DNA from 2 places in the Pedobacter albus genome. Region 1 is predicted to be linked to the other one. Evidence: riboswitches for the same ligand, from Rfam matches in the RefSeq annotation. Region 1 holds a riboswitch; the other holds the start of a gene.

Evidence for each region. A riboswitch is a leader RNA that binds a small molecule or an ion and turns the genes downstream of it on or off. The one in region 1 is predicted to bind S-adenosylmethionine.
Region 2: it holds a riboswitch for S-adenosylmethionine, as region 1 does, so the genes downstream of both, VRU48_RS04850 (O-acetylhomoserine aminocarboxypropyltransferase/cysteine synthase family protein) here and metH (methionine synthase) in region 1, are expected to answer to the same signal.

The regions. Positions count from the first base shown of each region.
Region 1 covers NZ_JAZDQT010000003.1:549,662-565,782, reverse strand. The annotation lists gene VRU48_RS17640 (histidine decarboxylase) at 1-625, opposite strand, end outside; gene VRU48_RS17635 (S41 family peptidase) at 904-2,511, opposite strand; gene murQ (N-acetylmuramic acid 6-phosphate etherase) at 2,703-3,509, shown strand; gene VRU48_RS17625 (hypothetical protein) at 3,583-4,149, shown strand; gene VRU48_RS17620 (Bax inhibitor-1/YccA family protein) at 4,189-4,932, shown strand; SAM riboswitch class I at 5,100-5,201, shown strand; gene metH (methionine synthase) at 5,319-9,008, shown strand; gene metF (methylenetetrahydrofolate reductase [NAD(P)H]) at 9,027-9,980, shown strand; gene VRU48_RS17605 (hypothetical protein) at 10,114-10,668, shown strand; gene VRU48_RS17600 (REP-associated tyrosine transposase) at 10,846-11,391, opposite strand; gene thrC (threonine synthase) at 11,737-13,050, opposite strand; gene VRU48_RS17590 (homoserine kinase) at 13,143-14,072, opposite strand; gene VRU48_RS17585 (DinB family protein) at 14,101-14,550, opposite strand; gene thrA (bifunctional aspartate kinase/homoserine dehydrogenase I) at 14,556-16,121, opposite strand, start outside.
Region 2 covers NZ_JAZDQT010000001.1:1,132,408-1,148,528, forward strand. The annotation lists gene mqnE (aminofutalosine synthase MqnE) at 1-1,052, opposite strand, end outside; gene VRU48_RS04840 (hypothetical protein) at 1,371-1,862, opposite strand; gene VRU48_RS04845 (trans-sulfuration enzyme family protein) at 1,968-3,089, shown strand; SAM riboswitch class I at 3,278-3,390, shown strand; gene VRU48_RS04850 (O-acetylhomoserine aminocarboxypropyltransferase/cysteine synthase family protein) at 3,698-5,020, shown strand; gene VRU48_RS04855 (homoserine O-acetyltransferase family protein) at 5,099-6,157, shown strand; gene VRU48_RS04860 (homoserine dehydrogenase) at 6,242-7,483, shown strand; gene VRU48_RS04865 (dihydrolipoamide acetyltransferase family protein) at 7,630-8,967, opposite strand; gene VRU48_RS04870 (competence/damage-inducible protein A) at 9,026-10,273, opposite strand; gene VRU48_RS04875 (putative LPS assembly protein LptD) at 10,286-12,913, opposite strand; gene VRU48_RS04880 (N-acetylmuramoyl-L-alanine amidase family protein) at 13,039-13,914, shown strand; gene VRU48_RS04885 (N-acetylmuramoyl-L-alanine amidase family protein) at 13,955-14,779, shown strand; gene VRU48_RS04890 (MlaD family protein) at 14,795-15,751, shown strand.

The DNA.
Region 1 (16,121 bases):
AACTGCCCGACAAGGCGCCGTCGGCATGGATGTAGTAGTTTTTAATGGCCAGTTTCTTTAAAATAGCCTTGATTTTGGCAATATCGTCTCGGGCCTCAGTCATGGTGGTACCGATATTGGCCATGATGATAACCGGCGTTTGACGATTCATCCCGATGGTATTTTCCAAATCGTGGTAATCGATTTCGCCATTGGCCTGTGCACTGATTACAATATTGGGCATATTGAGCAGATGCAGGTTTTTCTGCACACTGTAATGGGTTGATTCAGAATAGTAAACCATGGCTTTCGGATGAAGCTCCCTGGCCAAATATAGCCCGTACAGGTTGCCTTCAGAACCTCCATTGGTAACATAGCCCCACCAATCGTCGTCGTTGGCCCTGAACAGCGAAGCAAAAAACTGGATGACCTCCCTTTCCATCTCCCTCGAATCGACCGCATAGGTAGAAGCTACGAAGGGATCGCCGAGATTGTTCATTGGATAACTGAGAAATGGCATCAGCTCTTCAAAATCGAAATCCTTTGAAACAGGATAGCCCATAAAATTCTGGGTGTTTTCTTTAACCTGTGCCAATAAATCGGCTAGTATTTGGCTGTCGGCCGGCGATAGGGAATTAGTGTTCATTGCTTGTAGATTGAGCTACAAAACTAGCTTTAATGAAATTAAATTTCAATTAAAATAAACAAATCAAAACATTATTCTAATAATATAAAATAATCAATTTAATATTCCGAAAATACCAAATAAATTAAAGCTGTACTACGTGATGATTTGGTCATCCAATTCCCAGTTGGCAGTTTTCAGTTTGCCCTGATGGTTTTGGAGATGACAATTGACTAATGACTAATCAGCCAATGAGCAAATGAACCAATGACACCAATGAACTAATGACACCAATGAACTTATTGAAGACTAACCAGCGCCTGCTTCACCACATTATCGGTTAGGTTATGCGCTTTGTAGTAGCCGATATCGCCCAAGTGGTATTTGTACAGCATCACTTTCAGGTCGTTGTAGATGACCTGCTTTGAAGCCAATAATTGTTTGGGATCAATTACAATATTTTTCGATTGGATATACTTGAGCAGGTCTTTGTAATCGGCATCGTTGATGGTAAAGGCATTCAGGTTTTGCGAGAGGTAGCTTGGCGTATAACGATCGGCCAGCACATCAAATACAAAATCGATTAGCACTTTTTTCTGCACCAAGGTGCTGTAAAACTTATTGTAGCCAGTGGTATCGAGCTTTACATACACATCAGGCTGTATGCCACCGCCGCCAAATACTTTTTTGCCACTCGGCGTTACAAAGGCATTAATCTTTTGAAGACTGTCTTTCTGCTTCGCGTTTTTGGCGGTCAGCTCGCCATCGTTGTAGCGATCTTCCAATTCATGCTGATAAGCGGCATAACCCTTTTTGTACGATTTTTGAATGCTGCGCCCCAACGGCGTATAATACCTGGCTATGGTTAGGTTAAGTGCCGAACCATCTTCAAAAGCAAACTGTTCTTGTACCAGTCCTTTGCCAAACGAACGGCGCCCGATAATAACACCTCGATCCAAATCTTGCATAGCACCAGCAAAGATTTCGCTCGCCGAAGCCGAATTTTCGTTGATCAATACCGCCAACTTTCCTTGTTCAAATTCGCCACCACCGGTTGCAAAATAATCGGTACGGGGCTCGTGCTTGCCTTCGGTGTATACGATCAGTTTATTTTCTGGCAAAAACTGATTGGCCAAACCTGTTGCGGCATTGAGGTAGCCCCCGCCATTGTCCCGTAAATCGAGCACCAGTTTTTTCATGCCTTTGGCTTTTAGCGATCGAATGGCATTCACAAAATCTTCGTCGGTATTGGCGCCAAACTTGCTGATGCGAATGTAGGCTGCGTCATTGTTCAACATATAGGCGGCATCAATACTGCTTACTTCTACCCGGCCTCTTTTAATGGTGAGCATGGCCGGAGTGGCAATTCCTGGATGCAACAAGGTAATTTGTACAGGTGTACCTTTTTTGCCTCTAATTTTGCCCATCATTTCGGAGCGGGGCAACGAATGGCCGCTTACATTGGTGCTGTCTACTTTTAAGATCTTATCGCCCTGCTTGATGCCGGCCAGAAATGCCGGTCCGTCTTTAAGCACATTGGTAACCAAAAGGGTATCGTTAAGGATATAATATTCTACGCCAATGCCCTCAAAATTGCCTTCCAGGGTTTCGGCCAGTTCATCGGCCTTGGCAGGTGGCAGGTAGCTGCTGTGTGGATCTAGCTGATGCAGCAAACTATCGATGGGCAGGTGCTGCAGGCTGTCGGCATTCACCTCGTCTACGTAGTTTTTGTTGATGATATGAATGATATCTTCAACCTTTCTCGCATTGTTGTCAACGTAACGCTTGTCATGCTGCACCTGAAAGCCTTGGTCCTTTAAAAACTTAAAGCCCAAATACATCCCTCCTATTAAAGTAACAGAATAGGTAACAGCAATAAGTACATTAAAACGGGTATTCTTTTTCATTACGGAGCAACAGCACAAAGTTATGAAAATTAGCGCCTTAATGAAAGAACAAAGCCCACAACATTTTAGTTTTTCGAATATTTTGCCGCAAATATTTGCAGGGGCGTAATCTTCTCTCTAAAATTGTATGGATTTACGCAAATATTTCCTGTTAATTTGAAAATTAACGAACTTTACCTCAAATGAAATCCATGAACAGAGTAACCGAACAAGAATCTAAATACCACAACATTGACCAAATGTCGGTTTTAGAGATTTTGAAAGGAATAAACAACGAAGATAAGCTAGTTCCCCTTGCCGTAGAGAAAGCCCTGCCACAAATTGAAAAACTGGCCACTGCCATTGCCGAAAGGATGCTAAAAGGTGGCCGTTTGTTTTACATTGGCGCTGGCACCAGCGGCCGTTTGGGCGTAGTTGATGCTTCTGAGTGTCCTCCTACGTTCGGCGTACCGTTTGATCAGGTGGTAGGCATCATTGCCGGTGGCGATTCGGCCATCCGCAAGGCTGTAGAGTTTGCCGAAGACGACGATAAACAGGCTTGGGTAGATTTGCAGGAATACCATATCAACGAAAAGGATTCGTTGGTGGGCTTGGCGGCTTCGGGCACAACGCCTTATGTAGTGGGTGGCTTAAACACCGCGCGCCAACATGGTATTTTAACGGGTTGCATTGTTTGCAACGAAGGCGGGCCGATCGTGGCCGAATCAGATTTTCCGGTTGAAGTGGTGGTGGGCCCCGAATTTTTGACGGGTTCTACGCGCATGAAATCGGGAACGGCCCAAAAACTGGTCTTAAACATGCTCAGCACTACGGTAATGATCCGTTTGGGACGTGTAAAAGGCAATAAAATGGTAGATATGCAGTTAACCAACCATAAGCTGGTTGATAGAGGCACGCAAATGGTGATGGACGAACTGCACATTGACCACGACCAGGCGGCCGACCTGCTGAGCAAGTACGGAAGCGTACGCAAGGCGGTTGAGGCCAATAAAAAATAGTTAAGAGTTTGGATTTTAGATTGACGATGGTGACAAATCTAAAATCGTAAATCCATCAATCTAAAATCTCCTTATGCACGAAATAGAGCCTTTTTATTTGTGGCGCGACGATTATATCGCTGCAGAAGATGAGCGTTCGCCGTTTTTCAATACCGAATACTCCGAATTCTATTTCGACAAGCAGCTTTACAATTTCCTCATCCATCCGCAGTGGGACACTTTTGGCTCGCCCACCCTGTACCTCAAGGTGCTATATGCCGATTACGAAAGGGGCTATGCCATTATCGAGATGATGGGCGAATGGAACGACACGTTGCACAACGACATCATGATGCTGAAAAGGGAAATCATCGAGCTGATGATCCAGGAAGGCATCAATAAGTTTATCCTGATTGGCGAAAACGTGTTGAACTTTCATGCTTCAGACGATAGCTATTACGAAGAGTGGTTTCAGGATGTGGAAGATGGCTGGATTGCCGGCGTTAACTTTAATCAGCATGTTATCCGCGAATTCCGCGACCACGGCATCGACTACTACATCAATTTTGGCGGCGAGCTCGATGAATTGCACTGGAGAAAGCTCAAACCACTTCAGTTTTACAAAAAAGTGGACGAACTGCTGACAAAAAGATTAAATTAAAACCGTATTTTTAACACAACATATTTTTAAATCAAAAAAATGGAACAACAAAATTATCAATATCAAGACAATTCGGTCTTCGTACAGGAAAGATCGGTTTCTAAAAAATTCTTTGCCAATGTATTCCTTTGGATGTTTGTGGCATTGGCAATTTCTACCCTTGCGGCGTATTTTATTAACGCATCGGCCGAAGCACAATCGTACCTATTCGACCCACTAACCGGAAAAAGAAACCTATTGGGTACAGTAGCCATGTTTGCCCCTTTGGCTTTGGTGTTATTAATGGGTGCCGGCTTTAACAGGCTATCGTTTGGCGCTTTGGTTGGCATTTTTATCCTCTTTGCAACTTTGCTTGGCATCAGTTTAAGCTTCATTTTGGTCGTATACAACCTAGGCTCTGTAGTAGGTTGCTTTGCAGCGGCAACAGGCATATTTGGAGTGATGGCCATTATGGGCTATACCACCAACACCGATTTAAGCAAATTTGGCCCAATACTAATGGCTGGTGTAATTGGACTGGTCATTGCCAGTGTAATCAATATGTTTATTGGCAGTTCACAATTTGATTATATTATGAGCTTCTTTGGCGTTGCCATTTTTACGGCCCTAACCGCTTATAACGTACAGAAAATCAAAAGAATAGGCTTGGGCATCGAAGAGAACGGCGAACAGTTCGCTGTTGTTGACACCAAGAAACTAGCTATTATGTCTGCGCTTACTTTATACCTTGATTTCTTAAATATCTTCCTTTTCTTATTGCGTATTTTCGGAAGCAGGAAATAAATCCATCCATTGAAGTGGTACGATAGCCCAATCTAAAATCGTAAACCTACAATCGTAAATTCAGTATAATATACCGAAGGCCGTGTGTATTTGCACGGCCTTTGTAATTTTATTTGGTTTCAGCCCAATATTTTTGGAATTGATGTTGCATTGTTGCATTTTTGTATCGCTTATTAAGAAAGATGGAGGGATTAGACCCTGCGAAGTCTTAGCAACCTGTGCTAACAAGGTGCTAAATTCTATTCTGAGCAATCAGGAAAAGATAAGTTAAAGTCAACCTAAAACCAGACTTTTCTAGATAAGCTACATAGATAGGAGTATAGCGTATTGCGTAAAGCGATGCCTAGCTACAAGCGCTATATGCATATCTCAATACCCCATACTAGATGAACATTAGAGAAGAATTAGAGAAGCGAATTTTAATTATAGACGGTGCCATGGGCACGATGATTCAGCGTTACGTTTTAACCGAAGAAGATTTTAGGGGCGAACGTTTTGCCAACCATCCCTGCGATGTAAAGGGCAACAACGATTTGCTGAACATCACCCGCCCCGATATCATCAAAGCCATCCACCTCGAATACCTGAATGCCGGTGCCGATATCATCGAAACCAATACCTTCAGTACGCAACGCATTTCCATGGCCGACTACCAGATGGAAGATCTTTCGTACGAACTCAGTTTTGAAGGTGCCCGTGTAGCTAAAGAGGCCGTACAGGAATTTATGGCCAAAAATCCAGGTAAACAATGCTTTGTAGCCGGTGCCATTGGCCCCACCAACCGTACGCTTTCGCTCTCTCCCGACGTAAACGACCCGGGTTTCAGGGCCATTACCTACGACCAACTATTTGATGCCTATTACGAACAAATCCGCGGTTTGGTTGATGGAGGTTCGGATGTATTGCTGATCGAAACCATATTTGATACACTCAATGCCAAAGTGGCCATCGCGGCCATTAAACAATACGAAGAGGTAATCGGACGAAAGCTCGAAATCATGATTTCGGGTACCATTACCGACGCTTCTGGCAGAACGCTTTCGGGCCAAACCGCAGAGGCTTTCCTCAATTCGGTTAGCCATGCCCAGCCTTTGAGCATTGGCTTTAACTGTGCCTTGGGTGCCAAAGAAATGCGCCCGCACATTGAAGAGCTGGCCGCCAAGGCAAACTGTTTTGTTTCGGCTTACCCCAATGCCGGTTTGCCTAATGAATTTGGGGCCTACGACGAAATGCCACACGAAACCGCACATTTAGTTGACGATTTCATTACTTCGGGTTTTGTAAATATTGTAGGTGGTTGTTGTGGCACTACGCCCGACCACATTGGCTGCATTGCCGAGAAAGCCAGCAAAGCTTCGCCAAGAAAAATCCCAACGCTTGAGCCTTACATGCGTTTGAGCGGCTTAGAACCCGTTACCATTACTCCCGAAAGCATTTTTGTGAACGTGGGTGAACGCACCAACATCACCGGCTCTCCCAAATTCTCTAAACTGATTTTGGGTGGCGATTATGAAGCGGCTTTGACCGTAGCGCGCCAACAGGTAGAAGGCGGCGCACAGGTTATCGATGTGAATATGGACGAAGGCATGCTCGATTCGGAAGCGGCCATGACCAAATTCCTGAATCTGATTGCCTCTGAACCCGATATTGCCAAATTGCCTATCATGGTCGATTCGTCAAAATGGTCGGTTATTGAAAATGGCTTAAAATGCTTGCAGGGCAAGGGCATCGTTAACTCAATCTCTCTCAAAGAAGGCGAAGAGAAATTTAAAGAAAGCGCCCGCAAAATTATGCGTTATGGCGCAGCTGTAGTGGTGATGGCTTTTGATGAACAAGGCCAGGCCGACAACTACGAACGCAGAATCGAAATTTGTAAAAGAAGCTATGATATCTTGGTCAACGAATTGGATTTCCCGCCACAGGATATCATCTTCGACCCTAATATTTTAACCGTTGCTACCGGTTTAGAGGAACACAACAACTACGCCGTCGATTTTATCAATGCCACACGCTGGATCAAGGAAAACCTGCCTCACGCTAAAGTGAGCGGCGGGGTTTCTAACATCTCCTTCTCGTTTAGGGGCAATAATGTGGTACGCGAGGCCATGCACTCGGCCTTTTTGTTCCACGCCATTAAAGCTGGGCTTGATATGGGCATTGTTAACGCGGGTATGCTCGAAGTTTACCAAGAAATTGAGCCCGAACTGTTAGAAAAAGTAGAAGACGTATTGCTTAACCGCAGATCCGATGCCACTGAGCGTCTGGTCGAATTTGCCGAAACCGTAAAAAACAAAGGCAAAGCCGTGGTCAAAGACGAAACCTGGCGCAAAAACACTGTGGAAGAAAGGTTATCGCATGCCTTGGTCAAAGGCATTATCGAATACTTGGATGAAGATGTAGAGGAAGCCAGACTGAAATATCCGAGGCCATTGCACGTAATCGAAGGTCCGCTCATGGACGGAATGAACATTGTGGGCGACTTATTTGGCGCCGGCAAAATGTTCCTGCCTCAGGTGGTTAAATCGGCCAGGGTAATGAAAAAAGCCGTAGCTATTTTATTGCCTTACATTGAAGCCGAAAAATTGGCCAATCCCGATGGCAACCAAAGCTCATCGGCAGGCAAAGTGCTCTTAGCTACCGTAAAAGGCGACGTGCACGATATCGGCAAAAACATTGTAGGCGTAGTATTGGCCTGCAACAACTTCGAAATCGTGGATATGGGCGTGATGGTTCCCGCGCAGGAAATCATCAAAAAAGCCAAAGAAATCAACGCCGACATCATTGGCTTGAGTGGCTTAATCACTCCTTCGTTGGATGAGATGGTCCATTTTGCCAAAGAAATGGAGCGCGAAGGCTTTAGCATTCCGCTTATTGTAGGTGGCGCAACCACTTCGCGCATTCACGCCGCCGTAAAAATTGCACCAAATTATACTGGTCCGGCCATCCACGTGCTCGATGCTTCGAGAAGCGTTACCGTTTGCAGCACTCTAATGAACCAGGAAACCCGTGGCGAATACATTACCGGCATTAAAGCCGAATACGACAAAGCCCGTGAAGCGCATTTGAACAAACGTTCGGATAAACGCTATAAAAACATTGAAGAAGCACGCAGCGATAAATTCCAAATCGATTTGGATAAGGTGGCCCCTGCCCCAACCTTTACCGGAACCCGTGTTTTTGAAGATTATCCTTTGGCAGATTTAGTTCCTTACATCGATTGGACACCGTTTTTCCATACCTGGGAACTGCGAGGAAGCTACCCGAAAATCTTCAGCGATAAAACCATTGGCGACGAAGCCCAAAAGCTATACGACGATGCGCAAGTATTGTTGCAACGTATTTTAGACGAAAAACTGCTCACTGCCAAAGGCGTAATCGGGTTTTGGCCAGCCAATTCGGTGGGAGACGACATCCAATTAACAGTCGACGGTTCTCAGCTAGCAGCGGATCCACAAAACTCCAAACCGATAACTATTCATACCCTTCGCCAACAAGCCGAAAAAGTAGCCGGAGAGCCTTATTACGCTTTGTCCGATTTCATTGCCCCAAAGGAAAGCAATGTTCAGGATTACTTTGGTGGCTTTGCCGTAACGGCCGGCATTGGTTGCGACGAGTTGGTAGCCGAGTTTGAGAAAAACCACGACGACTACAACAGCATCATGGCCAAGGCACTGGCCGATCGTTTGGCCGAGGCTTTTGCCGAGCGCATGCACGAACTGGTAAGAAAAGAATATTGGGGCTATGCCAAAGATGAGAATTTGGATAACCAGGATTTGATTAAGGAAGCTTATGCGGGCATCCGTCCGGCACCCGGCTACCCTGCCTGTCCAGACCATACCGAAAAAGAAACCTTGTTTAACCTGCTAGATGCCGAAAACAAAATCGGGTTGAGGCTAACCGAGAGCTTTGCCATGTATCCGGCCGCAGCAGTAAGCGGGTTTTATTTCTCGCATCCGCAATCGCGCTATTTTGGCTTGGGCAAAATTACCAAAGACCAAGTTGAGGAATATGCCCTTAGAAAAAATATGCCTTTAGCAGAGGTAGAAAGATGGCTTGCGCCGAATTTAAGTTATTAGTGAACAGAACCAACAAAAATGAAGATCACCGAACATATTAAAAACGCAAAGGGAAAACCTCTTTTTTCATTCGAGCTCTTGCCCCCTATCAAAGGGCAGAGCATCCAGTGGGTTTACGATGCCATTGACCCTTTGCTCGAGTTTAATCCGCCGTTTATCGATGTTACTTCGCTAAGAGAAGATTACATCTACAAAGAACTCGACAATGGGTTGTTGCAAAAAGTTTCTTACCGCAAGCGCCCGGGTACCATTGCCATTTGTGCAGCCATCATCAACAAATACAAGATAGATGCGGTTCCGCACCTGATTTGTGGTGGCTTTACCAAAGAAGAAACCGAAAATGCGCTGATCGACCTACAATTTTTAGGTATAGACAATGTATTGGCCTTGCGTGGCGATTCGAGACAGGCCGAATCAACCTTTATCCCTACGCCAGGTGGCCATTGCTATGCTACAGATCTGATCGAGCATATCAAAAACCATAATGAAGGCAAGTTTTTGCATGAAGACGTAGAAACCTACAAAAGCGATTTTTGTATTGGCGTAGCGGGCTATCCCGAAAAACATTTTGAAGCGCCCAATCTCAATGCCGATTTCAAATACCTGAAGAAAAAGGTAGATATGGGTGCCGAGTTCATTGTAACGCAGATGTTTTTCGACAACCAGAAATATTTCGATTTCGTAAACAAATGCAGAGAAAATGGCATTAACGTACCGATTATCCCAGGATTGAAGCCCATCAGCAGTGCCAAACAGCTGGTAGCCTTGCCCAAAATATTCCATATCGATTTGCCCGAAGATTTGAGCGATGCCGTTTCACATGCCAAATCGACTGCAGAAGTAAAGGAAATCGGAACCGAATTCATGATCAAGCAATGTAAAGAGCTGATTGAATTTGGCGCACCGGTGTTGCACTTTTATACCATGGGCAAGCCAGAACAGACGCAAAAAATTGCAAGGGCGGTATTTTAAACTTTGTCTTTGCAGCAGCAATCCTCATAAAATCCTAATGGCTCAACTCGTGCTGTTAGGATTTTTTATTTAAAATCGAACACAAAACAGCCTGTTCTAACGTTTATGTTTACGTGTTTAAGCTATTTCATCCATGAAGATTATCCTCTCTTTGCTGTTTGCTATTTTTTTCTTCCATTTTGCTCAGGCACAGATTTCGGTTAGTCCGATTTCAGTCGACAACCTCAAGGATGCTCCTTTTAAATTTAAGGGCAGCAGGGCGATGATGGCCGATCGTGTTGACGATGCAAACAGCAAGAACATCTTTCTTTTCTCAAAAGTGAGCCAAGGCAGTAATCCGGATACGTTGTTTTTTCAAAAATTCAGCAAAACCAACGAGCAATGGAAACTGGTACAGGAAAAAACGATCATTGCCCCAGGAGCCATCAGTATTTGGCAAAACAGAAAGGCTTTTTTTGATGCCGACCAAGACAAGCAGGTAGAGGCTTTATTTGTTTACAGCCTGCATGATGCTTCCATGCAAAAACAACTGGCAGTTAACCTTTTGCTGTTTTTCAAAAACGATAGTTATACCATATCAGAAACCAAGGACAAAATCACGATCTACAGCCCTAATTTCCAGCAGTTGCCGACAAGCGTGAAGGCCTATGCAACCGAATATTGGAACGGGCTGGATAAGTGGAAGTGATGTTTATGGTTTGGATTCGAGTCTGGTCGAATAGATTGTTCAAGGTGGATTAAAAATCCACAATTAGCAAAGTCGGGAAATGCTTTCCCGACTAGCACTTCCAGGCTGGTCGGGATTTACAATCTCGACCCCTGTAACTCTGGATTTGTAATCCAGCTATATTGATTATTTAATGACCTACGTTAAATAAACCACATCAATTAACCCCAATTCACCTGAATAGCTGCTTGCAGAACTATATAGGTAATGCTCAGGCAGAGCGACCAAACTACTCTTCACAGGATTTTGGTGAAGATAGTTTAATTTTTGAATTGCAAATTCTGGACTAAAGAGTTCAATAGGATGAAATCCATCTTGCCAAAACTTAAATTCTTCATTTTTGGGGTGTGTTTTAGCTGCAAACTGAAATTTATTCAGCATCCAATCTCTACTTTCGTTAATTTCTTTAATGGTGCTTATTATCCGCTTTGAGGTGAACTTTTTGAAATCCCCGATCACATCCGATAGTCTTTTTCCTTCGTCAACACTAGCGATGAAATGAAGATGACTGGGCATAAGGCACCAAGCATAAATAACAAGCCCTTTATGTTTTTGACAATAAATAAGGCTTTCAATAACCACTTCTGCAAGTTCCTTTCTGGTAAAGGCATCAATCCAACCTATAACAGTTGTAGTCATGAAATAAATTCCATCCTGATTTGTTATCTGATATTTGAAAGCCACATATAAATATAATCAAATAAAGTTGGAAGAGCTGGTCGAGATATGCCGTCCCGACTCGAATAATTCTGGATTTCTAATCCAGTTATGCTGACGACCTAAAGCGGATTGAAAATCCGCAGTTACCTAATCGGGAAAGCATTTCCCGACTAGCATACTTAGGCTGGCCGGTATTTACAAATCTCAACCCTTATAATCCTAGATTCTGATCCAGCCAAGTTTATTACTGAATGCAGATTGCGAATTTGTAGTTAGCAAAGTCGGGAAAGCATTTCCCGACTAGCATCCTAGGCTGGTCGGGATTTACAATCTCGACCCTTATAACCCTGGATTTTTAATCCAGCTACCCTACTCGCAATTTTCAAGCAAATACTTCTTAAACCCTTCAAAATCCTTATTCAATGCTTTGTATTGTTTGGCCTTGCCATGCAAGGAACTAATCTGGTCTGGCAAAACAAGTTTCTCTCGAATGGCTAACGGAAATACCTCCGGAAATTTGCAGGCATGGGCCGTTGAAAGAAAAACCTTGGCACTTTCATCATTTGGGTTTTCCTGTACATATGCTTGCACCGCCAGCCAGGCAATAGCTGTATGCGGACAAGCGATATAGCCGTACTTTTCAAAAATGGGTTCCATACCTCGTAAAGTTTCCTCGTCGGTAAAACGATAAGCCTTGAGCATGGTTTTAAGTTTGTCTACATCGCCGTCAAACAAATCCATGATGCGGACCCAGTTGCTCGGTGCCCCTACATCCATGGCATTGGCATAGGTTTGTACCGAAGGCTTAGTTTGGTAAACACCCGTTTCTAAAAACCGTGGCACCGTATCGTTGATATTGGTAGCCGCGATGAACCGTTTAACGGGCAAGCCCATCTTATAGGCCAGCATGCCGGCACCGATATTCCCAAAATTGCCACTAGGCACGGCAAAAACCACTTCGCTAAAGCCCTGCCTTTTAAGTTGCGCATAGGCATTAAAATAATAAAAGGCCTGTGGCACTAATCGGGCAATATTGATCGAATTTGCAGAAGTAAGCCTCAATTTAGCGTTTAGTTCCTCATCGGCAAAAGCCTGTTTAACCAGTGCCTGACAATCGTCAAAAGTACCATCAATGCTTACGGCCCTGATGTTTTGGCCATTGGTAGTCAACTGCAGTTCCTGTACATCGCTGACCTTGCCTTGGGGGTAAAGAATGGTTACGCGCGTATTGGGCACGCCCAAAAAGCCTAAGGCTACGGCTCCGCCAGTATCGCCAGAGGTAGCCACCAATACATCGAGTTGCTGTTCGCCATCTTTGAGAAAATAGGCCATGACGCGACTCATAAACCGCGCGCCAAAATCCTTAAAAGCCAAGGAAGGCCCATGGAATAATTCGAGTACAAAAGTCTGTTCGTCGAGCTTGACCACTGGTGCTTCGAAATTGATGGCTTCATTAATCAAAGTGCGCAAATCGGCATAGGGAATTTCATCGCCCAGTAAGGCCGAAGCTACCCTGTAGGCAATTTCCTGAAACGAATACTGTTCAATATTGTCGATAAATTCCTGTTCTAGCCTGGGTATCTCCACCGGCATGTACAAGCCTTTGTCTTTGGGCATGCTGTTAAAAACCGCTTCCTGAAATGAAACGCGAAGATCTTTATTGTTGGTTGAATATAGTCTCATGGTTGAAAAGGTTGAAGATAGAAGGCGGAAAGTTTAAGATTTAGGCATCGAGTAACACCTTCAACCTAACATCCCTTAACTTGCTACCTTAATTATAATACTTTAGGTCCCTCGGCATTTACCGCCGATACAAAGGCCTTGCTGTTGATGTTCAGTTTATTTAAATGTTGCTGTTGGGCCTTGGTTACCCGTTTTGCCGCTGCTGCATCTTTGGTCAAAGCAAAAACCGATGGCCCTGAGCCCGAAATGCCAAAGCCCAAGGCTCCGTTTTCCATGGCTAGTTCACGCAACTGTTCAAAACCTGGAATTAGGATAGACCGGACAGGTTCTACCAACACATCCTGCATGCTTCGTCCCATCAACTCCACATCGTCAAGGCAAAGGCCAGCAACCAAGCCTGCCACATTGCCCCATTGGGTTACGGCATCTTTAAGTAGTACTTTGCTGCGTATCATTTGTCGGGCATCTTTGGTGGGCACATCAACCTCTGGATAAACGATGGCAGCGAACAGGTTATTGGGTGTTGGTAGCACCACCAAATCGAGCGGATTGTAGCTGCGCACCAGTACAAAGCCACCCATTAAAGCCGGTGCTACATTATCGGCATGTCCATAGCCACAGGCCAATTCTTCGCCCTTCATGGCAAAAGGCACCAGTTCTTTGGCGCTGAGCAAATTGCCCATCAGCTGGTTTATGGCAAAAAGGCCTGCCACAGTACTTGCCGAACTTGAGCCCAAGCCACTGCCGATAGGCATCTTTTTGTGCAATTCTATTTCTACACCAATATCTGGCCTGTTCAGGTGTTGGAGGTAATGTTGTACGCTGGCGCTTACCGTATTCTTGTTCGAATCGAGAGGCAAACGGCCTTCATCGCCTGTAATTTTGAGCAAACGTACACCGGGTTTTTCAACTAGGCGCATGACCACTTCGTCGCCGGGCTCGTTAACGGCAAAGCCGAGCACATCAAAGCCACAAACCACATTGGCTACGGTAGCAGGAGCAAATACTTTTATTTCTTTCATGTCTGTTTAATTCTTTATTCGGTTGCAGTTAGTCGAAAAACTGTTTCAGGTGATAATTGAGATGCACAAGGTAATCCGTTATAAAATAAGCCAAGGTGTGCATTTCTACTTTTCCTTTTCCGGTATCGCATACATTTTGCAACTTGTGTTCGGGTATATTTTTAATCACCCTTACATATTGACGGTTAAGCAGTAACCAAAGTGTTTTAAGCTCTTCAACAGGTGCCGATTGGTAATCCTGATAGGCTACCCATTCATCCTGATGGTACACAATCTTGGTTCCTTGCTCATACTGGCCAACTACCAAACGGCGCAGGTTGTTGGTGGCGCTATCTATCAAATGCCCCAACAATTCCTTTTTCGACCATTTTATCGGATTTGGCTTGGCATTCCATCTCTCGTTATCTATCTTTTCAAAATCGGCGAAAGCCTGATCAACGGCTTTCCATATTTCCTGTGCAGTTTCTAGGTGTGTCATTTTATTTAGTTTGAAGTGCCAACATTAATGATATCTGCAAATACACCCGCAGCGGTGACCTCGGCACCGGCGCCAGGGCCTTTGACCACCAATGGACGTTCCTTATAGCGGTCGGTCGTAAACGAAATGATGTTATCGCTACCCGATAGCATATAAAACGGATGGTTTTCATCGACCATTTGCAAGGTGATTTCGGCCTTGCCATTTTCGAGCTTACCGATGTAGCGCAATACTTTTTGCTGTTGCTCGGCGGTTTCTTTCAATTGTTTAAAGTAGTTGGCATTGGCTTCGAGTTGGGCATAAAAATCGGCCACTGTTGAGGCTTGCAGACAGGCTTCGGGCAACATGTTTTCGATTTTTACATCTTGTTCTTCAAAAGCATAACCAGCATCGCGGGCCAGGATGAGCATTTTGCGCATAAAATCGCGGCCATTCAAATCGTCGCGCGGATCGGGTTCGGTATAACCTTTTTCCTGCGCTTCTTTTACCACTTCGTGAAAAGCCACATCGCCCTTAAAGTGGTTGAAGATGTAGGAAATGGTACCCGACAAAATCGCTTCGATGCGGGCCACCTTATCGCCACTGGTCATCAGGTCTTTCAGCGTTCTGATAATCGGCAAACCTGCCCCTACATTGGTTTCGTAATAAAAATCGACCCCATATTTACGAGCTGTATTTTTGAAGGATTCGTACTGCGCAAGGCTCGAAGAATTACCGATTTTATTGCAGGTAACCACCGATATGCTCGATTCGAAGATGCCTTGGTAATGAGGGACCGGCAACGGACTAGCGGTATTGTCAACAAACACGCAGTTGGGCAGGTTCATGGCTTTCAGCTGTGCTACAAAATCGGCTAGGTTGGCTGGCTCGCCTTGCTCGCTTAAGCTTTGTTCCCAGTTTTCCAAGGCTATACCCTGGTCAGACAGCAACATTTTTCGAGTATTGCTGATGCCCATTACCTTCACCTGCAAATCGTTGTTTGTTGCCAAAAAAGGCATCTGTACCTGCAATTGTTTAAACAGGGTTTTGCCGATATTGCCCGTACCGAGGCAGAAGATATGCAGGGTTTTATTGAGCGAAGCATAAAAGGCATCGTGCACGGCGTTTACCGCTTTTGACAAATCAGCTTTGGCGATAATAACCGAAATATTGTATTCTGACGAGCCCTGCGCAATGGCATGCACGTTTACGCCGTTGCGTCCCAAGGCATGGAACAGTTTGCCCGAAATGCCAGGCGTACGTTTCATGTTTTCGCCTACGATGGCCAGCACAGCCAAGCCGTTTTCTACCTCTGGCGCATCCAGCTTTTTGGCCTGCAGTTCCAAGTCAAACTCCTTGCTGATGAGCTGTACGGCCTTTACCGCATCGGCTGGCTTAACGGCAAAAGTAATGCTGTGTTCTGACGATGATTGCGTAATAAGCACCACGTTAATCTGCTCTCGCGACAGCAAAGAAAACAAGCGCCCGCTGAAACCTGCCTTGCCCACCATGCCACTACCAGCCAAATTGATGATGCTGATTTCGTCGATAGATGAAATGCCTTTGATAGGCAATGCCGATGGTTTAGCGCC
Region 2 (16,121 bases), on a different contig from region 1:
TCTTTGGTGCTCATGGCCGGATTTTGTTCTTCGGCGCCAGCCATCGAATAAATTTTGGTGGTATCGTCTAGGGTACCATCAATGTCATCTACGCCAAAGTTGAGCGACAGCTGGGCGGTTTCCCTGCTAATCATCGCCCAATAGGCTTTGATATGATCGAAATTGTCCATATAAATACGGGCAATGGCATAGTTTCTCAAATCTTCAACCACCGAAACCTCGGGCACATTGCTCATTTGGTTGTGCTGGTTTCTGAATTTCAACGGAATAAAGGTTTGGAAGCCTCCGGTTTGATCTTGCAACTGGCGCAAACGCTCCATGTGGTCAACCCTATGCTCAAACTTTTCGATATGTCCGTAAAGCATGGTGGCATTAGAACGCATCCCCAACTTGTGCCATTCTTCGTGTATGGCTAGCCACTGATCGGCTGTGCACTTGTCTTTGGCAATCTGCTCGCGTATTTCGGGATGAAAAATTTCTGCCCCGCCTCCTGGAATTGATTCCAGTCCAGCGTCTTTCATCATTTTCATTCCGGTAGCGTAATCAACTTTTGCCTTTTTAAAAATGTAGTGGTATTCAACCGGTGTTAAAGCCTTTACGTGCAACTCTGGACGGTGTTTTTTAATGGCGGTAAACAAGGCCGAATAAAAAGCGACATCGTATTGAGGCAAAACGCCTCCAACAATATGCACTTCGGTAACAGGCTCATTGTCGTACTTCTTCACTACATCCATCATTTCTTCCATGGTGAGCGCCCAACCCTCGTCCTTTTCCTTGATCAATCTCGAATAAGAACAGAATTTACAATCGTAAACGCATAAATTGGTAGGTTCCAAATGGAAATTGCGATTGAAATAAGTCAAATCGCCATGTTTCTTTTCGCGAATATAATTGGCCAAAACGCCCAAATAACCAAGCTCTGCATGCTCATACAGGTATACGCCTTCGTCAAAAGTAATGCGTTCGCCGGCTTTTACCTTTTGGGCTATGGCGAGTAGAGGTGCCGAAATAGTTGGATTATGGAGAAGAATATCTAAAGCTTGCACTGCCATCCTTTGTTAATGTTTAGGCAAAAGTACAACAATGACCTAATTGAACATCATTTTCTTGTAAAAATGGCTTATTTAGAAACGATATCCGGTGGCCGGTTGGCAGTTGACAGTTTTCAAGGTGGGTTTAACCCTAGATTCGTTAACTTAACTGGAAAAAATCCTTAGAAATGATCAATCTGCGAATCTATGGTCGAGTCTTTATTTCATCGCGTTGGCCCCAAGACAGGTAATGTATCGATGAAACAAACTAATAGCCTATCAACAAAAAAGAGCCATAATCAATCGACTATGGCTCTTTTTATCTTATTTAAGCTTTGCTTATTTGGCTGCTTTCGAAAAGTTCATGATGATATAGGCGGTTTTGTTGCCGTATTCGATTGGCGATTTGATGGTCATGTTTACATCATCGGCCGCGGCCAGCATTAAGCGGTAGCCTTCGGTTACGTTTTTAGCTTTATCGCCTTGGTAAAGCTTTTTAAACTGGAAAGTTCCATCTGCGGCATTTACCGACCAGAAAATAGTCTGTGTTTTGGCTGCACAAGTTGCACTAGACGGTAAACTGTAGCTGCCATTGCCACTATTGGTCAGGCTCCAAGTACTGCCAATAAAACATTTGTAAGAGCTCTCGCCCAAGAATGATTTCACCGCGATATCAGGAATACCGTCAAAAGTAATGTTGTTGAGCACCCAATTTCCGGTTACACCGCTTCTTTTTACGGCTGGCGCGCCTGATGTTGTTTTCGGAGAACAGCTTTGTAAAACTATTATTGAACTACAAATTAAAGCCGCTATTAAAAATATTCTTTTCATATACTTGTTTTTTAATATGCTAATTACACAAATCTTGCCAAAATCTACAACTTTTAAGATTAAAATTTAGCTTTGCCTTAAATCCCTAGTAATTAAGTCGAAAAAATGAAACCAGAAACTACTGCCATACATGCTCTTCAATTAACCCAAAGCGCCACCGGCGATGTAACTATGCCCATTAGCCTTTCGACTACTTTTTTAAGGGGCGAAGACGGCGGCTATCCTGGCGGACACATGTATAGCAGAGTGAGCAATCCGAACCGCTCGGCGCTGGAAAACGTCATAACGGCGCTCGAATTTGGTGAAGACAGCTGTGCCTTTTCTTCTGGAAACACCGCCGGAATGGCTGTTTTTCAGGCATTGGAACCCGGAAGCCATATTATTGCCCCCGACGATATGTATTGGGGCTTTAAAAAACAGTTGCAAAGTATTTTTGCGAATACCCTCACTTTCGATTTTATCGACCTGACCGATCTTTCGGCCATAGCCAAGCATATTAAACCCAATACGGCGCTGATTTGGGCCGAAACGCCATCTAATCCGCTTTTGAAGATTACGGATATTGAAGCGCTGGCCGCGATTTGCAAAAAACACCAACTCATTTTTGCCTGCGACAGCACCTTTGCTTCGCCAAGTCTGCAAAACCCCATCAAGCTGGGAGCCGATATTGTGATGCACTCTACCACCAAGTACATTGGCGGTCATAGCGACGTACTGGGCGGCTGTTTAACTACGGCGCGTAAAGACGAATTTTGGGAGAAAATCAAGAACATCCAGCAAATTGGCGGTGCCGTACCCTCTCCTTTCGATTGCTTTTTGCTGTTGCGTAGCCTCAAAACATTGGCCTACCGCATGAAAGGACACTGCGAAAATGCCGAAAAATTGGCACGTCACCTAGCGCAACACCCTAAAATAGCAGGCGTTTACTATCCAGGCTTAACGAGCCATCCACAGCACGAAATTGTTAAAAAACAGATGAGCGGTTTTGGCGGCATGCTTTCTATTTTGGTAAACGGCGATGCAACAGCAGCCAGAACGGTAGTAAACCAAGTAAAAATATTTGCACAAGCGACCAGTTTGGGTGGCGTGGAAAGCCTTATTGAGCACCGTGCCTCTGTTGAAGGCCCGGACACCAAAACGCCACAAAATTTAATTCGGATTTCGGTTGGCCTGGAGCATATAGACGATTTGATTGCCGACTTAGACCAAGCACTGGCATTTGTTTAACCACAGTTTATAGTCCATGGACCATTGACCATCGACTATTGGCCAATAACCAACTACAACAAACAACTAAAAATCAACGACTTAAAAATAAATCGAAATTTTATTTTGTAGTTTTTCAAATTTTCACATACCTTTGGAACATTATTCGGCGAAAGCTGAATTTCCAAGTCAATATCTTTTTAAGATTTGATTTATAAAGAAGTGGCGAGAGACAGGCTCTTTGACCCACTGGCAACCCTCCCTAACGGAGAAGGTGCCAATTCCTGACCGGGCAACATGGTGTTGTTTGGAAATATAAATTGAAGAAAATGAAAAAGTTCAATTCATCATCGCTCCTTAGCGAAAATTCAGGTTCAAAACCCAAACAGTCGGTTTCATTTTTAAATGTAAATCAGTTTTGCTGTAACGCACAGTTGATGTGTTGTATGTGCTGTCGCATATACTAAGCACAAAATTCTTCCCCTTTGTATGTTCAATTTGGAAGGCCCTAAAAAATTAGGGTACGCTAACGGCTCATGCTGGCTTTAAGCCAAAATAGCCCTCGCCTACTTCAGGCAAACGCAATCAACTTACAGTTTCAGGCATTTACAATTTAAAACTTAGAAATCATGTCAACATCCTATAAATTCGAAACCCTACAGCTACACGCTGGACAAGAAATAGACCCTACAACTGGCTCAAGAGCCGTACCTATCTATCAAACCACTTCTTATGGCTTTAAAAATTCTGAACATGGCGCCAACCTCTTTGCGCTGAAAGAATTCGGCAACATCTACACCCGTTTAATGAATCCTACCACCGATGTATTCGAAAAAAGGATTGCGGCATTAGAAGGTGGCGTTGCCGCCTTGGCCGTAGGCTCTGGACAAGCGGCCCAATTCATTGCCTTGAACAACATTTTGCAGGCAGGCGATAATTTTGTAGCCTCCAGCCATTTGTACGGTGGCACTTACAACCAATTTAAAGTGGCTTTTAAGCGTTTGGGTATCGAAACCCGCTTTGCCAACGGCGATGATCCTGCCGACTTCGAAAGCAAGATTGATGGCAATACCAAGGCGATTTATGTAGAAACCATCGGCAATCCTTCGTTTAGCATTCCTGATTTTGAGAAAATAGCGGCCATTGCCAAACAATATGACCTTCCATTAATCGTAGATAATACTTTTGGTGCAGCCGGTTATTTGTTTAAGCCTTTAGAACATGGCGCACACGTGGTGGTACAATCGGCTACCAAATGGATTGGCGGACACGGCACCAGCATCGGCGGTGTCATTGTTGACGGTGGCAACTACAACTGGGGCAACGGCAAATTCTTTCAGTTTATCGAACCGGCCGAAGGTTACCATGGTTTGATTTTCGACGATGTTTTCGGTCAGGATGGCCCATTTGGCAACATCCAGTTCATTATCCGTGCCCGTGTTGAAGGCTTGAGGGATTTTGGTCCGGCATTGGCACCCTTCAATTCGTTCTTGCTGATTCAAGGCTTAGAAACCCTGTCATTGCGTGTACAACGCCATGTAGAAAATGCATTGGCTTTGGCAACGTGGTTAGAAAACCATCCGGCAGTAGCCAAGGTAAATTATCCTGGCTTGGAAAGCAGTCCTTACCATGCCAACGCCAAAAAATACCTGCGCAACGGATTTGGAGCTGTACTTTCGTTTGAACTGAACGGCGAAAAGGAACAGGCCATTGCCTTCGTCGATAGCCTAAAACTGGTAAGCCATTTGGCCAATGTAGGCGATGCCAAAACATTGATCATCCAGCCATCAGCCACTACGCACCAACAACTCAGCATCGACGAGCAAATTGCTGCCGGCGTTACGCCAAACTTATTGCGTGTTTCGGTAGGCATCGAACATATCGACGATATCATTGCCGATTTTGAACAGGCCTTTGCAGTGGTCAATGAACAGTTTGCGGTTTTCAGTTAACCGTTTTCAACCTTAAAACATTGCAACTTTACAACATTTAAACTCTACAACCTTCCAACTCCACCATACCAACAAAAAATGAGTACTACAGCCACCTATAAATACCCTAAGCTCTTTAAGTTAGAAAGCGGCAAAAAACTACGTCATGTAGAAATCGCCTATCAGACTTACGGAAAACTGAATGCCAACAAAGACAATGTAATTTGGGCCTGCCACGCCTTAACCGCCAACGCCGATGTGTTGGACTGGTGGGACGGTTTGTTCGGCAACAGCGCTTTGTTTAACCCAAATGAACACTTTATTGTATGTGCCAACATTTTGGGTTCTAACTACGGCACTACCAATCCGCTGAGCATTAATTCGGTAACTGGACAGCCTTATTACCTTTCTTTTCCTGAATTCACCATCAGGGATTTAGCAGGATTGCATCAGCTCTTGGCCAACCACTTAGGGATCAACAGCATTAAAGTACTCATTGGGGGATCGTTGGGTGGCCAACAGGCTTTGGAATGGTCGATTGCCAAAACCATAAACGTAGAAAACCTGATTTTGGTGGCTACCAACGCCGTACATTCGCCCTGGGGCATCGCCTTCAACGAAAGTCAGCGTTTAGCCATCAGCACCGACAGGACTTTTTACGCCAACCAGCCCGATGGTGGATTGAAAGGTTTAAAAGCCGCTCGCAGCATCGCCTTGCTTTCTTACCGCACCTACGAAGCTTATGCCGCTACGCAGCTGGAAAGCGTAAACGACAAAACCGGCAATTACAGGGCTTCGTCTTACCAAAATTACCAGGGCGAGAAACTATGCAAGCGCTTTAACGCCTACAGCTACTGGTATTTGAGCAAAGCGATGGATAGCCATAACGTTGGCCGGGGCAAAAAGAGTATTGTAGCGGCATTGGCCGAAGTGGAGGCGAATACCTTGGTTATCGGTATCGATAATGATATCCTCTTCCCCATCAGCGAGCAAAAATTCTTGGCCGAGCACATTACAGATGCGCAATTCAGCAGCATCAATTGCGCCTATGGACACGATGGCTTTTTGATAGAGACAGATAAACTGACCAATATTATCGGAAACTTTTTAAAGGAAAGCAGCGACAAGAAAATTATCAAGCTGCACCAGACAGCTTAGAGATAGGCTTATAGACCATAGTCCATCGACCATGGTCTATGGGTTAAGCAACTAAAATTTACTAAAGAATTAACACAACATAAAATGAGCAAGAAACTTAAAATAGGATTATTTGGATTTGGCGTGGTTGGACAGGGCCTTCATGATATCATCCGCGGACAGAACCTGAATTTAGAGGTGGTAAAAATCGCCATCAAAAATCCGGAGAAGAAACGCAGCCTGGATGCGCACCTTTTCACTACTTCGCATGATGAAATTCTGGACAATCCGGAAATCAACACCATTGTAGAGCTAATCGACGATGCTGATGCCGCTTTTGAGATTGCCAAAAAAGCTTTGAGCAGTGGCAAGCACGTGGTATCAGCCAACAAAAAAATGATTGCCAACCACTTGGAAGAACTGGTGAAACTACAGGCCGAGCATGGTACCTCCCTGCTGTACGAAGGCGCAGTATGCGGCAGTATTCCGATTATCCGTAACCTGGAAGAATACTACGACAATGAATTGTTGCACGGAATCAGTGGCATATTCAATGGTTCATCAAACTACATCCTTTCTAAAATATTTAACGAAGGCCTAAGCTACAGTACCGCTTTGCAACAGGCCCAAGATTTAGGTTTTGCCGAAACCGACCCTATTCTGGACGTTGGAGGCTACGACCCTAAATTTAAATTGACCATTGCCACGGCACATGCCTATGGCTTGTTTATCAATCCAGATCATATTTTAAATGTGGGCATCCAAAATATTTCAGATGCCGATATCCAATATGCGAGAGAGAAGAACTTTAAGATTAAATTAGTACCTACGGCACGTAAAATCAGCACCAAACAAATCGTAACCTTTGTGTTGCCCAAATTTGTAAAGGCTGACGATTTCTTGTTCAACGTAGAAAACGAATACAATGGCGTAACTGTGCAGGCTGCTTTTGCCGACAAGCAGTTTTTCTTTGGCAAAGGTGCAGGTGGCCATCCTACCGGTGCCGCTGTACTTTCCGATATCGCCGCTTTGCGCTACGACTATCGCTACGAGTATAAAAAATACCACCAACAAAACGGTCTTATCCATACCGACAAGGTAAGCATTGAAGTTTACCTGCGTTACGTACATGAGTACACCGTAGAAAAACTTCAGGTAGAAAACATCTCGGAGCGTTTTGCCCGCAATGATTACAAATACGTAATTGGTAGCATCAGTCTGAAAAACCTGATCGAAAACCGCGAATTGCTGCTGAACAAAGACGTGTTTATTGCCCAAACCGGCAAACTAACCTATAGCCAACAAGATATTAAGGCCATAGCAGAAGAAGGACTGCTTGTAAACTAGAGCTATTAGACCTGCGAAGTTTTGAAAACTTCGCAGGTCTTTAAAAAAATTTTTGTTTTGTTTCTATGCAAAAAGGCCCGAAATATTCGGGCCTTTTGCTTTATTGCAGTAAGACATGCGAAGTTTAAAAACTTCGCATGTCTATTTTATGAAATCTCTCTGTTGATATCCCAATTCTCAAGATAATCGGCTACGCGACGAACAAACGAGCCACCTAGCGCTCCATCTACCACCCTGTGGTCGTAAGAAAGCGAAAGGAACATCATGTGGCGAATGGCAATTACATCGCCAAACTCTGTTTCTAAAACAGCTGGTTTCTTTTTAATAGCACCAACGGCCAAAATAGCTACCTGCGGCTGATTGATAATCGGAGTACCCATTACATTGCCAAAAGAACCCACGTTGGTTAAAGTGAATGTGCCATTTTGGGTTTCATCTGGTTTCAGTTTAGAAGCACGTGCTCTCGAAGCCAAATCGTTAACCGCTTTGGTCAGGCCAACTAGGTTCAATTGGTCGGCATTCTTGATAACCGGCACAATCAAATTGCCACTAGGCAAGGCAGCAGCCATACCGATATTGATATCGCGTTTTTTGATGATTTGCGTTCCGTTTACCGTTACATTGATCATCGGGAAATCCTTGATCGCTTTGGTCACAGCCTCCACAAAAATTGGTGTAAAGGTAATTTTTTCGTTCTCTCTTTGCTCGAAGGTCTTTTTCACCTTATCGCGCCATTTCACCAAGTTGGTTACATCGGCTTCTACAAAAGAAGTTACGTGTGGCGAAGTCTGCTTGCTCATCACCATATGTTCGGCGATCAGCTTGCGCATTCTGTCCATTTCAATAATTTCGTCGCCACCACTTAAGCTTGGTGCTGGCGCAACCGCTGCTTGTGGCTTGGCTGGCGCGGCAACAGGCTGACTAGTTTGTGCAGGCTGTGCAGCAACAACTGGTGCGCCACCATTTTTTTGTTGTACATAGTTGAGCAGATCATCCTTGGTTACACGACCATCGGCCCCACTTCCTTTGAGCTGATCAAGCTCTGCCACAGAAATATTTTCTTGTGCAGCTATATTTTTCACCAACGGCGAATAAAAACGACCTGAATCTTTAAAATCCTGCGCAGTATTCGATGTTGTTGGCGTACTTGGCAATTGGCTAATGCCCGGGATATTGGCTTCGGCAACTGCTGGTGCTTCTTGGGCAACCGGCGTTTCCTGAACCGCTGTACTTTGCTCGCCACCCTCGGTTTCGATAATGGCAATTACAGCTCCTACCTGAACTACATCATCGGCAGCAAACAACTGCTTTACCAGCTTTCCGGCAACTGGCGACGGCACTTCCGAGTCTACCTTGTCGGTAGCAATTTCCAATATGGTATCGTCCAGCTGAATGGTATCTCCCGGCTGTTTCGTCCATTTGATAATGGTCGCTTCTGCAACACTCTCTCCCATTTTTGGTAACAATAATTCGTATTGTGCCATAGTAATTACTTGTGTTTATAATTGGTATACGGGCGCAAAAGTACGCTTTTTTAGCGATTTAATTCAAATCTTGTTTCAAGAGATTTAGCAGCATGGTTAAGGCAGCCATTGCCGAACGCTCGATATTCTGAATTCTTTTGCTGCCAAAAGTGAAGAGTTTGGCTTCTACTTTATGCTTGCTGGCCACGGCAATCCATACCGTTCCGACAGGTTTTCCGGGCAGGCCTCCACCCGGACCGGCAATGCCGCTCACCGCGATGGCGTAATCGGTTTTAAAGTGTGAAATAGCACCTTGAGCCATCTCCTTTACGGTTTGCTCGCTTACTGCACCAAAAGTAGTCAGCGTTTCGTGCTTTACGCCCAAAATAGATTCTTTCAGATCGTACGAATAAGCCACCGCACCGCCTGCAAATACGGCCGAAGAGCCTGCGTGTTGGGTAATAAGATGCGAAATATAGCCTCCGGTACAGCTTTCGGCGGTAGAAAGCGTAAGCCCTTTGGCCTCCATTTGGTCAAGAATTGCTTTTTCGAGCGCAATATCCTGGTCAATCACTACGTGTTTAGCAATCCGTGTCATGATTTGCTGTGCAAAATGCTCGATTTCTTTTTCCAAAGCCTCCTCATCGGCACCCGTACCGCTTAGCCTCAACCTCACCTGACCAAGCTTTGGCAGGTAGGCCAATTTGATATGGCTGGGCAACTGATCTTCGATATCTTCAATCTGTTGCGCCAAAAAAGACTCGCCCAAACCAGCGGTTAAAATGGTTTTATGGATAATTGACGAAAGGTTAAAGGCTTTTTTGATGCGTGGCAGAATTTCTTCCTCCATCAAATACATCATTTCGAAAGGCACGCCCGGCATCGACACGAATATTTTCCCGTTCACCTCAAACCACATGCAAGGCGCCGTGCCGTTTTTGTTCTGGATTACCGTACAGCCATCTGGAACATCGGCTTGTTTGATGTTGGCCTCGATCATGGGCCTGTTGAGGCGCGCAAAAATATCGGTTACATGGGCCAAAGTAGCTTCGTCCCTGCGCAAGGGCATATTAAAGTAGCTCGACAAGGTCAATTTGGTTACATCGTCTTTGGTTGGCCCCAAACCGCCGGTCATCAAAATCAGGTCGGCACGTTGCTGGGCTTCGTCTAAAGCCTGTTTAATATGCTCGGCCTGGTCTGAAACCGAAGTAATCTGTTTAACGCTTACGCCAATCTTGTTCAGTTCTTGGCCCATCCACGCAGAATTGGTGTCAACAACCTGACCAATCAGGATTTCGTCGCCAATAGTGATGATTTCTGCTAACATCTTTCTATGTATTTAGTATTTGGTATAGTAGCCTTTGCGTTTGCTCAGCTTCAGGTCTTGCAAGATAGAAGCCTTTACTTTGATATCGATCGAATAGCTCTGGTAGCTGCCGAAAGGAATCCAGCTGGCGCTCAAATCCCAACAATGCAGGTCACGGTAAATGGCAAACGAAGTATAAGAGAGGTTTTTGGCCTTAAAGTCGTAACCAGAATTGAACTGGATCTTCCACTTTGGCGTTAAATTAAAATCGCCGTTAAAGTTCAAGGTATTGCTGATGTTTCGGGTTGTTTTTTGCCCGAATGGATTGTTATAGTTGAAGCTATAAGAGAAAGCAAAATTCCATGGGATATTAAAATCGACAAACGCATTCGGATCTCGACTAATGGCCGCCAGTTCTTCAATCTGTTCTGGCGTACGACCCGTTTGTGCCGTTTGGTTTTTCAGATTATCCATGTTTTTGTTCCTGCTTTTTAAAGCATCCGGATTCAAACTGTAGTCGAAAGAAAACGTGAAACTGGTTAAACGAGGCAATTTTCCCTCACTCCATACAAACTTGTCAATTTCACGATAAGAAGGAGATCCACCAGCAGTAGTAGCAGGCGTTTCGAGCACCACATAAGGACTAAACACCCCACTAAAGTTAAAACCCAATTTATCGGTAAACTGCGAACGGCCACTAAAATTGATAGGTGCCAGTTTCATACTGTCTTGCACAAAATTATATGAACTCGAAAAGGTCAGGCCCTGGATAATCGGGATTTTTTTCTCGCCCGTACCGGTAGTGTCTTTGGCCGAAGCTACCTTCAGTTCCACGTTGTTATCGACAGAAAAACCCAAGCTGGCTTGCTTGCCTGCCGAGGGCCCACCAAAAATACCTTGTTCAAAAATCGAGTATTTTAAAGGTCTGCCCCTGTTGTCTAATTTATATTGTCCAGTTGGCACGCTCAAACCCGGCCTAAGGTCGTTGGTATAAATTTCCTGATATTTGTAATAGTTGCTATTTGTAGAAAAATCGGGCTTATAACTGAAACTGATATTCGGGGTAACTACGTGCCTGATGGCTTTGATCTTGCCCAAATTCTTGAAATCCTTCCGGCCATAAAACTTGGTCGACATGCCCAAGCTCAAGGAATACTCTCCCGCGCGCCTGAAGCCATTCACCGTATCAACCGCAATACTGTCTACGCCCGGCGATTGGATGTAACGGTTCCTTACGGTCTGGAAATACCATCGCTCGTTGTAATTGGCATTTGCACTAAAATTGAGGTATTTGAGCACATTGAAAGGCAAGCTGATTGGAATAGAATGCTGCATGCCGTTTTTAAAACGCTTTAATCCGTCTTTGTCAAAAAGCAGGTTTTCTTTGGTATTTACGGTATTGCTGGCCTGCAAACTATAGCCTACACTTAGTTTCTGATACCATTTTGGCGTGCCAGAGCTGTTCTTCATGTCGAAAGGGTTAATGGTCGACATGTTTAAACTCACTTGGGGAAGCGTTAAGCTGATGGTTTTGTTCTGTGTTTCTTGCGAGTGGGTCAAGGCAGCGGTTAAGTTAAACAAACCATCGCCAAACACCTTGCCATAAGAAATACTCGAACTCATGGTATTCTGTGCAATCTGATTGATATCGTAGGTACCATTGGCAGCCGTAGTCCTAAAAAAGTTGCCCGTACCCGCATTTACCGAGGCACTAAAAGTAGTTCCGGGTCGGGCGTTGGCATTTTGGGAGTGTGTCCACCCAATGTGGAAGTTCTTTTGAGGCGTATATTCCGGCGTTCCTTCCAAACCGTTTCGGGTACTGGAATAAGACAGGTTAAAGTTACCGTTGTATTTGTAACGCTTAATATAATTGGTAGCCAGACTAAGGTCGTAAGAACCGTTGGTAAAGATGTTCCCCATCAATTTGGCATCCCAATAATCGTTCAGTGCCAGGTAATACCCCCCATTGGTCAACGAAAAACCCTTGGTGGCATCCTCTCCGGGCGTAGGCAAAATAATACCCGACGATTTCTTGTTGGGCTTCGGAAAAAAGCCAAAAGGAATAGCGATGGGCAAAGGCACCCCCTCAAATTCCATATAAACCGGTCCTGTAATAATTTGGGTTTCGGTGGCAATCCCTTTGGTAATGTGGATGCCATAATGCGGATGTGGCAAATTACAAGTACTATATATGGTACCCTTCACATGGAACTCGTTATCGGGTTGCACCTTGGTTTTGCCACCCGAGAAAAATCCGCCCTGCTGTTCGGTATACACACCATCCACAGTACCCTCATGATCTTTGGTGTTATAGGTCAACGAATCGGCAATAGACGAGCCCTCTTTGCCCATCTTAAAAATCGGCCTGCCCACATATTTGCCCTTGTCGGTTTTAACGCCACTGGCAAAAATGGTATTGTCTTTCGAATTGAAGCGGATGTAATCGGCATCCAGCTCAAAATCTTCATAAATCACCCGCGCCTTTCCATACAGATGGATAATGCCGTTTTTGCGGTCGGTACGGATAGAATCTTGCGAATAATATTCCAGTTTAGCGTCTAAACTGCTTTTGGTCATCTTTTTTTTGACCTTTGTCGTATCTTTTTTGGAAGTGTCGGTTTGTTTAACTACCTGCTGAAAAGTAAATTTGGACAAAGCCATAGCTTTATTCCCCGCAACTGAAAATAAAAGAGTAGCCGTTATGAAAATGATATTCCGTAAAAGTTTCAAATTTGTGCGTGAATGTTATTTTTGCAATAATGTTTATCCCAAAACGTTCAAAATTAATGAAAAATATACCAATGGTTAGGTCAAATCCGATTTTGATGATATTTATTTCTGCCATCCTATTGTTAGGCATTGATAACCAATCATTTGCACAAGAATACAAAATAAAAACAATCGTAATAGATGCAGGGCATGGTGGCCGGGACGGCAATACGCGCGGGCTTTACTCTGCAGAAAAAGACGTGGCTTTAAAAACGGCATTGCGACTTGGAAAGCTGATTGAAGACAACTTAAAGGATGTAAAAGTAGTTTATACCCGTACAACCGATGTTTTCATTCCTTTATATGAACGTATCGGTTTGGCCAATACGGTTAAGGCCGATCTTTTCATTTCGATCCACTGCAACGACATGCCGGTTTACACCACCCGTTATATTAGTGGCTATACCCGTAAAAAAGGCAAAAAGGTACCTATCTATAAATACAGAAGCGCCAAAAGCACTTCTACCAGAGGTACGGAAACCTTTGTTTCGGGTACAGGCAGGATCAACGAGCAAGATGATGCCATCAAAAGAGAGAATGCTTCTATCTTTTTAGAGGACAACTATAAGGAAAATTACGAAGGCTTTAACCCCGACGATCCTGAAAGCGCCATTATCCTGTCGCTGATGAAAAACACTTTTAGGACGCAAAGCCTCAAACTGGCCAAATTTGTACAAGACGAATATGTAAAAGTAGGCAGAATAAACCGAGGCGTACAAGAAAAAAGCCTGGCCGTGTTGGCTCGTGCAGGTATGCCGGCTATCCTGACCGAAATCGGTTTTATCAGCAATCCGCCCGAGGAAGACTACATGAACTCAGAAGCCGGACAAATAGAAATTACCGAATGTCTTTTAAAAGCCATACAAGCTTATAAAGCAAGTGTAGAAATCTAATTCACATTATTTATTGTAAATTTGCACCAAACAAAATTAAATGAACCTGAAGAAGTACCTGCCTATTCTTATTATATGTTGCTGTTTTACCCTGCAAAGCTTTGCGCAAGGGTACAAAATGAAGACGATAGTAATTGATGCAGGCCACGGCGGCTTCAGGTCGGGCGCAGCGGGCTCCTACTCGCTCGAAAAAAACGTAACCCTACAGGTAGCCCTCAAACTGGGCAAAAAGCTGGAAGAAACCTTTCCGCACATCAAAATCGTACAAACACGCAGAACGGATGTTGATGTGGATTGGTACAGAAGGGCCGAAATTGCCAACGATTTAAAAGCCGATCTTTTCATTTCGATCCACTGCAACTCTATGCCCGACGACAAGGTCTTGGTTGGCAAAGACAAAAAAGGCAAGCCTATTTACAAATACGTTAAAAACAAAACCACCAAAGGCACCGAAACCTTTGTAGGTGCCTACCGACGCATTAACGAAATGGATGCCGGCATTAGGGAAAACGAGGAAATTTTAAAGGACAAAGACTACAAGAAAAAAGGTGCATATGATCCGACCGACCCCGAGGAATTAATTATGCTATCTTTGTACAAATCGCTGTACCGGGCAAAAAGCCTCGACCTGGCCCAGAAGATACAAAAAAACTATACCGAAGTAAACAAAAGGGGCAACAGAGGTGTTAAAGAGCAAGGATTATTGATTTTACAAAGGGCAGCCATGCCTTCTGTACTAACCGAAATCGGCTTTATTTCTAACCCCGATGAAGAAGACTACATCAACTCTGCCAGCGGACAGGAAGAGATTGTAAATGCAATAGTTGATGCCATTAAGCAATATAAAAAAGAAGTTGAGAACTAAATAAACCCAAACTACGTGAAAATCAAAAACGAAACTAAAGTAGGCGTTCTGGCCGCATTTGCCATAGCCTTATTGATTATCGGCTACAACTTTTTAAAGGGAAACTCCATCTTTTCGAGCGAAACCGTGCTTTATGCCAAATATACCCATGTAGACGGTTTAACTGTATCTAAACCAGTATTGATCAATGGTTTTCAAATCGGTCGGGTTGATGCGCTCGAGCTGAAACCAGACGGAGGCATTGTAGCCACGCTGAAAATCAAATCGCAATACGAGATTCCAAAAAACACCATAGCGCGCTTAGAAAGCACCGATTTATTGGGTGGCAAAGCCATTGTAATGGTTTTGGGCGATAGCAAGGAATATGCAGAAGATGGTTATGTACTAAACGGAAACGTGGAAAAAGGTTTGATGGAATCCGTACAGCCGGTACAAAAAAAGGCCGAGCTGATCATTACCAAAATGGATTCGATTTTAACCAGCGTAAATTCGATCTTAAATCCGAACTTCCAGAAAAATGTTGACCGCAGTTTCAATAGCATTGCCTCTACCCTAACTTCGTTGGAAGCTACTTCTAAAAAAGTAGATGCCTTGGTAGGTTCTGAAAGCTCTAAACTTTCTAATATCCTTTCTAACGTAGAAGCCATTACGGTTAATTTCAAAAACAACGGCGCAAAAATAGATGCCATTTTAGCTAATTTGAATACTGTTACGGATAAGGCCGCGGCGCTTAACTTCAAATCGACTATTGATAACGCCAATAAAGCCATAGCCGATTTGCAAGGCATGGTAAGCGAATTAAAAGGCGGAAAAGGTACCTTGGGCCAATTGCTTAACGATACAAAAATGTACGACAACCTGACCAACGCGGCCAAAAACCTTGATGCATTGATGATCGACCTTAAGGCCAACCCTAAACGCTATGTACACTTCTCGGTATTTGGTGGCGGTGGCAAAAAAGACGATAAATAGGCAATTTAGTCAAATGATATAGCTGAAAGCTGGGATTTCTCCCGGCTTTTTTTGTAGGTTTTCAAAAATATAACTGGGTAAATTTGAGAAATAAAATACACATTAGTAGAAATATATACTCATTTTTCTACATATTAATTTACTCTATTTTGAAGAAAAAAACCAGTCGCCACCCGTAATATATGTTCTAACAGCTATTTAGTAAATTATTTGGGATTAAGCACCAAAGGCATGTTTATTGTCGTAAGAGGAGTATTCTTTTTTGAACAAAACAGAAGCATAGCTTCTCTTAGATAAACAAATCCTTAATAAATTATCCCTCTTGTACGCTCAACAAGGGGGATTGCTCTTTTTAGGGGTCCTTCGAGGC